Regions from separate parts of the Arthrobacter sp. lap29 genome, predicted to be linked through region 1. Evidence: riboswitches for the same ligand, from Rfam matches in the RefSeq annotation. Region 1 holds a riboswitch; the other holds the start of a gene.
What was found. Region 1 has a riboswitch for cyclic di-AMP ahead of RY113_RS09300 (NlpC/P60 family protein). Riboswitches for the same ligand answer to the same signal wherever they lie in the genome.
Positions count from the first base shown of each region.

Region 2: it holds a riboswitch for cyclic di-AMP, as region 1 does, so the genes downstream of both, RY113_RS07335 (transglycosylase) here and RY113_RS09300 (NlpC/P60 family protein) in region 1, are expected to answer to the same signal.

Region 1 is NZ_JAUCEK010000004.1:367,192-371,609, forward strand. It holds gene RY113_RS09295 (MDR family MFS transporter) at 5-1,684, shown strand; gene RY113_RS09300 (NlpC/P60 family protein) at 1,826-2,623, opposite strand; cyclic di-AMP (ydaO/yuaA leader) riboswitch at 2,628-2,829, opposite strand; gene RY113_RS09305 (M23 family metallopeptidase) at 2,980-3,789, opposite strand; cyclic di-AMP (ydaO/yuaA leader) riboswitch at 3,795-4,056, opposite strand; gene RY113_RS09310 (metal-dependent transcriptional regulator) at 4,159-4,418, opposite strand, start outside.
Region 2 is NZ_JAUCEK010000003.1:391,489-395,906, reverse strand. It holds gene RY113_RS07350 (winged helix-turn-helix domain-containing protein) at 1-98, opposite strand, end outside; gene RY113_RS07345 (MFS transporter) at 745-2,019, opposite strand; gene RY113_RS07340 (MarR family winged helix-turn-helix transcriptional regulator) at 2,020-2,520, opposite strand; cyclic di-AMP (ydaO/yuaA leader) riboswitch at 2,741-2,944, shown strand; gene RY113_RS07335 (transglycosylase) at 2,948-3,652, shown strand; gene RY113_RS07330 (SUMF1/EgtB/PvdO family nonheme iron enzyme) at 3,619-4,410, shown strand.

The DNA.
Region 1 (4,418 bases):
AGCCATGACTTCAACTACCAAAATTGTGAATCCCCCCGCAGCATCGGATCGCCGCAGCATTCTCCTGGTTTTCGCAGGACTGATGTTGACCATGCTGTTGGCCTCCCTTGACCAAACAATTTTCAGCACGGCGCTTCCCACCATTGTTGGCGAGCTCAATGGCGTCAACGAGATGCTGTGGGTCATCACGATCTACATTTTGGCCTCCACCATCATGCTTCCCATTTACGGCAAACTGGGCGATCTCATGGGCCGTAAAGGCCTCTTCATTGGGGCCATCTCAGTGTTCATTCTCGGTTCGATCGTGGGCGGTCTGGCACCTGACATGACGTGGCTGATCATAGGCCGCGGTGTTCAGGGCCTCGGTGGCGGCGGTTTGATGCTGCTCTCTCAAGCCATCATTGCCGATGTTGTTCCCGCCCGTGAACGTGGCCGGTACATGGGTATCCTAGGTGGCGTGTTTGCCCTATCCTCGGTGGCCGGGCCGCTGCTGGGTGGCTGGTTCACCGACGGGATCGGCTGGCGGTGGGGCCTGTGGATGAACATCCCGCTGGGCTTGCTCGCCATTGTCTGCGCCATCTTCTTCCTGCGACTGCCGGCCCATCCAAAGGTTAAGGTCCGTGTGGATGTGGCTGGCATGGCACTTCTTGGCATCACCTCCACGCTTCTGGTACTGGTCAGTACGTGGGGCGGCACCAAGTACAGCTGGGGTTCCCCGCAGATCATTGGTATGAGTGCAGGCACGGTACTTGCCGCCTGCCTGTTCGTCTGGGTGGAGAGCAGGGCTGAGCATCCCATCATGTCACTGCACCTCTTCAAGGACCGCAACTTTAACCTAACGACGGCGGCCGGGCTCATCACCGGAATTGCCATGTTCGGCACACTGGCCTACATGCCCACGTTCTTGCAGATGGTCACGGGAGCCAATGCCACCCAGGCAGGCTTCCTCATGATCCCCATGATGGCTGGCTTGCTGGTCACCTCGATCCTGTCGGGGCAGATCGTCAGCCGCACCGGGCGGTACAAGTGGCTCCCTGTTGCGGGCATGTTCATTGTGGCTATTGCCTTGGTACTGCTCTCCACCATGTCCGCCACCATGGAGGTCTGGTTGATCTGCTGCTACCTGGCCCTTATGGGAATTGGACTGGGCACCTCAATGCAGATTCTGGTGTTGATTGTGCAAAACCAGTTCCCCAACTCGCAGGTTGGCATGGCCACCGCATCCAACAACTACTTCCGCCAGATCGGCGCTTCGCTGGGTTCTGCCGTGGTGGGGAGCCTCTTTGCTCACAGGCTGGCAACACTGCTGACAGAGCGTATCCCGGCTGGCGCGTCCGGCGGCAGCGGTAGCACCGGCATCAACTCTCTGACACCGGCTATAGTACGGGCGCTGCCTGAGCAATTGCGCACCGTGGTGATCGGCTCCTACAGTGACGCGCTGACACCCATCTATGTTTACATGGTGCCGCTACTTGTGCTGGCCGGAATCCTGTTAATGTTCGTCAAGGAAATTCCGCTGGCCACCTCCATCCACCATGGCGGACCCGCCGAGGATGCCCAAGGCAGGGATGGGGTGGGTGCACACGGCGCCGACGCTGAGGGTGCCGGTCCGGAGGGTGCCGGTCCGGACGCTCTAGACGTGCCGGATCAGGAGCTCACTGTTCATCGCATACTCCCGGCTTAGACGCGCGGAATACTTCCCAGGTAGCCGGATGCTCACAGCGCTCGAATATTCAGGGACCGCGGGTACTCCCCGGATAGACGAGGGATTAAATGCCAAAGCCCCGTCGAATGACGGGGCTTTGAGCACGAAAGCTGGTACTACTTAGTGACCCACTGCAATGAAGACCGGTGCCGAGGCTCCCGGTATGCTGGCTCCGGCGATCTGGGTGTTTCCCATGTAACCGCCGTGAACTGCCTGGCCGTTGCCAATGTAAACAGCAATGTGGGCCAGGCCCACGCCACCATCTGCATAGTAAATCAAGTCGCCGGGCTGGGCTTCGCCCTGGGATACTAGCCGGCCCTTGTTCAGGTAGTCACCAGGCCAGCCTACCCAGGAAATCCCTGCAGCAGACAGAGCGTTGCGGACCAGCGCGGTGCAGTCCTGAACCACACCAAGCTGAGCCAAGGCAGCGCTGGCAATGATTGAGCCGACTCCGCTATTGGCTACTACCTTGGGAGCTTCCGGCTCAGGGCTAGCAACGGTAAGCGTCGGAGCTGCTGCTGCTGTTGCTGCTTCTGCTACTGCAGGTGCTGCTACTGCTTCAACTTCGCTGGACTGGGCCTCTACAACTGCCGGCTCTTCAACTACTACAGGAGCCGGGGTGGAGGTGATAGCGGGGGTGGCGAAGGAAATCTTCACCGTGGATGCTGCCGTGATCGCGGAAGCAAGTTCCGTGTTCAGGTTCAGCGTGGTAGCACCGTCGGAAGCGCGCTCCACGGTGGGAGTTGCAGCGTTTGCGGCGATACCTGAAGTCAGTACCAATCCTGACGCTGCTGCGATTACAGCGGCCTGACGACCAACCCCACCGACATTGAAACTGACGGCTTTCGTGAGGGTGGAGATCGGACTGGTCTTAACAACCTCGGCGCGGTGGCGCCCAAGGGCAGTGTTTGAAGCCAAGAAGGATTCCTCTCCCAAAGCCTGCGAGGTAAGCTGTCGGATTCGGATGGGAGTCACCCGGCCGCTCCACGTTGGCGCACGTAAGGAATTTCTTCCTATTCAGTGTTTGAACGCTTCGCGGCTTCACCCCTAGGGTTTCGCAAAAATAACGCGAATCCCGATTATTGGTTCCCCCGCCCCTGCCAGACGATTGATACGAACGGACCATGAGTAGTGGCAGAGCTAGGCAATCAACTCATGGACGCCGACTTGATTCAAAGTTGGCGCGATTACGACGGTACAACAGATTTTTCCCAATGTCACGTTCAGGTCACGGTCCTGTGACTAAGTCGTAACTAAAAGGGCCTGTGGAGGAGTTAGAGCCAACCCATGGGATCGACAACTTCATCGTCAATAATGACTTCAAAGTGGAGGTGGCAGCCTGTGGAGGCGCCCGTTGTTCCGCTGAGGCCTACCTGGTCTCCGCGCTCAAGCTTCTGCCCCACCTTGACGCCGAGGCTGCTCATGTGGTTGTAGGAAGTGGACAGACCGTTACCGTGGTTCACAACAACCCTGTTGCCGCCGCCGTAATTGTGCCAGCCAGCGAACGTCACTACGCCGCCTGCGGCAACAAAAACGTCGGAGGAGCACGGGGCGGCAAAGTCCTGACCAGTGTGCTGTTCACCGATTTGGCCGGTGATGGGGCTGATGCGGTTTCCGAAGGGTGAGGTGGTCTCAATGTGCTTCAGGGGCGCTGAGAGGGTTCCCTTGGCCGCCTGAGGGGCCACGTTGGAGGCGTTGACCTTCAGCGTTTCCTTCAGTTGACCATCGGGATTCAGGGCGCTGGCAATGTCCGGAGTAGCAAAAGTAATGGGGATCTGAGCGCCGGCTGTGACTGGACTCTCCAGTGAAACCGCGGCTGCAGCATCCATGGGGAATTCATCCGCACCTTGGGCTGAGGGAAGCGTGACAGCCAGGACCAGGCCTGTGGCTGCCATGGCAACACCCATTTTCTGGCCGGCGCCGCTGGAGGCTCCGGCACGCAGCAGCTGGGCTACTGAAATTCCTGAAGGGGCAGCTGCCCGCTCTGCGGCAATCAGTTCACGTCGGCTCCCGGGCACTGACATGAGCTCATGAGTTGCCTGCGATGACGCGCGACGGCGTCCCCGCTGTTTAACCTCTGACACTAAAAACCTCTCTACATAAAGCACCTGCGAAGTTAGCTGTCGGATTCGGATCAGAGAGTGTAACTTTCGATCCGGCCTACGCCCTTAGGCACACGCATAGCCATGGCGCAGTCCAACAGGATGCTGCGTCAGGGTTGTTGCGGGTATTGCATTCGAGTGTGGACTTCACCCCAAGACGGCCTATTGGGCCGTCAAAAGTGGTTCCCCCGCCCTTGCCTAAATGATTACTGGCCGGGCTGCGAAGGCAAGGTTCGGTGTCGCAGAACGGTAACGCTTTGATTACGGCGTCAGATAAATACTATACGGCACAAGCGGTAAACGTAACAATTCCGTTACCTGTTCTATTGAAAATGCCGTGTCAAAAATCTCTTAACCCATGGAGACGAACACGTGGGATGCCACTTCTGGCGGCAATTCCAAGGCGCCTTCAATGCCGGGAACCCGTACGGAGATGTACTCGCCCACCTGGGCTAGGGAGATACGGGCCCCTGGGCGCAGCCCACCCTCATCCAATTGGAGCAGGAGCTCGGGCTCCACCTGTATCCTTTCGGACAGCCGGTGGATGATCACTTCCTGTTCGGGAGCATAGGCGGCCATGGCAGCAACGAGTGTGACCAATCCGGCAGCAA
Region 2 (4,418 bases), on a different contig from region 1:
TGTGAGCTGCGGTATCCAGCACCTTGGCTGGTGTTGCGGGCAACGGCCTTGGCGGCGTTGCGGACAGAGATGTGGACGTATCCGGATGCTACTGACATTGAACTACCTAGGTGTATGGCCGTGTGAGGACGGCGCGAATGCTTCCTGTGGTTCTGCCCCTACAGAACCGAAAAGCCCTGTCTCCAGAGCCGACCCAAGGGCAAGGCTAGCTGCACGTACCTAACGCGTGGTGCGCTGGGATGGCTGCCAGGAATGTGAGCTAGGACTGCATTCGACAACCACGCGTAAACCGTCCGGTCGATCCGAGGCGGGCAGTTGCTGCGGCTGCAGAATTTACTGAGTGGGTGTTCACACTTGCCAGTGTCCTACGTAACAAAGGGAACTTGCAAGTAACATAGCCCCAAAGTGTCCACGATGTGAGATTGTGCTCTAATTTGTGATCAAGCCGATACTGTTGCTTTGCTCTCACTTTGTGGCCATATGACGCTTTGCGTCAAAGAAAATAACATTATTGAGTGCTTTGAGATCAATAAGTTCGAACAATATGCTCATTCGTATAAATTTATTCAGCGCGTTCAAAAGCATGGCTAAGATGCCCTCGGCAAGTTGGCCGGTCCGCCCAGCTTTCTCCCAGATTTTCACGCTAGGTAAACAGATGTTTACTTAGAGGACCCCGGGCGCTCACTGTTTACTTTTGCTGCTCGCTGATTGCTCCGGCTGATTGCTGATTGCCGATTGCTCTGGCTATCCCGCCGTGTGGCGCAGTCCCCGCACCATCCACGCAGGCCGCAAACTCTTGAATTGATCCCGCAGCCGCACATTATTGCGCCTGTTCATCAAGAACAGTGCGGCCAGGCCCGCCACGAACGCCACAACGGCCCCCATCCCCAGTGACCACCGGGCCCCAAACTCGGTGGCAATCCAACCAACAAGTGGTGCCCCAATGGGTGTCCCACCTTGAAGGACCACCATGTACACAGCAAGCACCCGGCCCCGCATGGCAGAATCGGTGGTCAATTGCACGGTGGTGTTGCAAGCGTTCATGAATGTTAATGAGGCCAGCCCCACGAGGATTAGAGCCAGCGCGTACAGGACGTAGCTCGGCATCAGGGCAGCTATGCCCACTGTGACACCGAAGGCCAAAGCACCGCCAACTATGTACATCATGCGCATGTTCTTTCGCCGGGCCGCCAGTAAGGCCGCACCCAGCGTGCCAATCGCCATGACGGAGCCGAGCAACCCGTACTCCCCTGGTCCCAAGTGGAACACGGTGGTGGCCATGAGTGCGTTGGTGATCTGGAAATTCATGCCAAAGGTGCCCACCAAAAATACTAGGACCATGATCATCAGAAGATCTGGCCGCTGCCGAATATAGACCAGTCCTTCGCGGATCTGCCCCTTGGCTCGGGGCACATGTACCGCGGGGACAAGTTCTGCGGTACGCATCCGCCACAAGGAAAAGATGACGGCGGCAAAGCTGGCGGCATTGATAAGAAAGGCGGGGCCCGTGCCCACCAGGGCAATGACCAGACCGGCAACGCCGGGGCCTGCCAGCCGAGCTAAGTTGAAGGAGGCACTGTTCAGCGCAACTGCGTTGGGTATGTCGTCCTTTCCAACTACCTCAGAGACGAAGGCCTGACGTGACGGTGCGTCAAAGGCACTGGCCACACCCAGAAGAAGTGCCAGTACATATACATGCCACAGTTGTACAGCCCCCGTAACAACCAACATTCCCAACAAAAACGCACAAAGTCCCATGGCTGTCTGTGTGATGAGCAGCAACTTGCGCTTGTTCACCCGGTCACCGAGCAGCCCGGCGTAGGGACCAAGGAAGACAATGGGCAGGAACTGTAGGCCCGTAGTGATGCCGGCAGCCGTTCCGGAATTGTGGGTCAAAACGGTCAGAACCAACCAGTCTTGGGCAACACGCTGCATCCACGTACCAATATTGGACACCAAAGCCCCTGTTACCCAGAGCCTATAGTTATGCACTTTCAGGGCGCGGAACATGGAGTTCATCTAGGCTTTCACCTCTTGCATGCCCATCTCTGGTGCGCTCATAGCTTGCAGAATCATTGAGGCCTCATGGAGCGTGGCCTGCTGTGCGGGAGTAAGCGCCGCTAGCCGCTGCGCCAGCCACGCAGTCCGCATGGACCGTGCCTGCAGCAGGGCCGCACTTCCAAGGCTGGTGATACTAATACGTACCTGACGTTTGTCCAGCGGGTTTTCCCCACGGCTCACAAAACCGGCCACCACCAGATCGTTGACGATCCTTGTCATGGACGGGGCCGCAATCTGTTCCCGGGCGGCCAGTTCTCCCACAGTGCGGGGCGCACCCATGAGTCCGGCAAGTACCGAATAGCGCCCGGGGCTAAGTTCCCCGGTGGCTGCCTCAGCCCGGATCCGCCTCGAAGTACGCATTACTGCCACGCGCAGTTCCGCGGCTAAGGGGCCAGTATCAGGGGTGTGGTCCAAAATGGTGCCGTCAGGGGCGGTATTGTGCTGGGAAGTCTTAGCCATCAGTGCTCATCTACCTCATTGCAAATCTGCCTAGTTAGAAACTAGTTTCATATATCCTCCTTGCAACTCTAGATCCTTAGCATTGCTAAGTAAATATTACGTGGCTCACCCGCTACAAAGGTCGTTACCATAATGTGACATAGGGTTCCGGTTCGGTTACGCTGGCAGAAGTGCCCGCTGAGCCACCATCGGCTCTTGGCATCAATGGACGGATCGCCGAGCTCTGCCCCCGCCCATTTCCCAACTTCTCCATGGCAGAGACGGGGGACCCATTATTTGCGGGCCTTCCTCACTTGGAAGCCCTTGGGGTTAAGCCAGTGCAATAACAGCCGATTATGAGCAGTGAAAGCTGCCACGGACCATTGCACGGCCGGATTCTCTAGTCCGTTCCCGACAGCTCACCTCGCAGGCGTAGAGAGGCTCCTCCATGTCTTCAACCCCCCAGCGCGGCCGTCGCCGCGCCGAGCCTGCCAGCCGCCGCCGCCCCTCGGTCCTGCGCACCTCGGCCTTCGCCACTGCCACCAAGTGCGTGGCAGCCGCATCGCTCGTAGGTGTACTTGTTGCGGCAGGCTCGGTGGCCTCGCATTCATCTAGTGATGATGCCGCGGCGAGCTCCATTGGCAGCTTGGCGTCAACCGTAGATCAGGGCGCCCCTGCCATCTCCGCTCCTACCGACGCAGCTATCAGCTTCTCCGGAATCACTGTCAGCTCAAAGCCCTCCCCCACGTCCGGCCCTATCGCCGCCGCTGTCAAAGCCGAAGCGGAAGCGGTCAAGCCGGTGGCGAAAGAGACACCCGCCCCGCCAGCCCGTGCCGGCGCCGTGGATGACCCCGCTGCAGCTCGGGCCTTCGCCTCAACCCAGCTGGCATCCTTCGGCTGGGGAGCAGATCAGATGAGCTGCCTGAGCCAGTTGTGGCAGCGCGAGTCCGAATGGCTCACCTCCGCCGAAAACGCCTCCAGCGGTGCCTTTGGGATCGCGCAGTCGCTGCCTGCCAACAAGATGGACAGCGCAGGAAGTGATTGGTCCACAAATTATGAAACTCAGATTCGCTGGGGAATGGGCTACATCCAGGACCGGTACGGTTCACCCTGCGGCGCTTGGGGCCACTCCGAATCCGTGGGCTGGTACTAATCCTGCACACGCTGGAGATTCCTGGCGGCACCATCACCTTACGTAATGCCCGCTCCGGGACACACCGCGAGGTGGCCCTGGCGCCCTTCACTCTGGGCCGCACGCAGATCACCCAAGCCCAGTGGCACAAGGTGATGGAGCATAGCGGGACCCCGTCAACCGCCGTCGGGCTTCCACAGCATGGGCTCACCTGGTTTCAGGCCGTGGACTTTTGCAATGCAGCCTCGGTGCAAGACGGCTTCACCCCGGCCTATGAAATCTGCGGGCGCAGCGTCGAGTGGGACGTGGCAGCACAAGGATACCGCCTGCCCACCGAGGCGGAATGGGAGTGGGCCGCGCGTGGCGGGACGCTCTCCGCGGTGTACGGCGAGTTGGCCCAGATTGCGTGGACTGCCCTGGACGCGGTTGAGGGGCCGCAACCAGTCGCCGGCAAAAAACCCAATAACTACGGCCTGTTTGACATGATCGGCAACGCTTGGGAGTGGTGCTGGGACTACGCGGACACGGCCCGCTACGGCGAGTACAGGAGCCTGCGCGGCGCCGGTTGGGATGATCCGCCGTGGAGTGCCCGGGCCTCGGTCCGCCGGGGCAGCGCCCCGGATGCGGTCCTTGAGGATGTGGGATTCCGGGTAGCGCGCGGGCCCGTGGGCGCACCGGGCTCATGTCTAGCGCAGGGCTGGTCCGCAGCCGCAGACAAAGAACGTGCGGCCATCACTGGCCCGCGCCCTGTGGGCTGGACACCGCTAAAATCCCGCTAGTGTCCCTC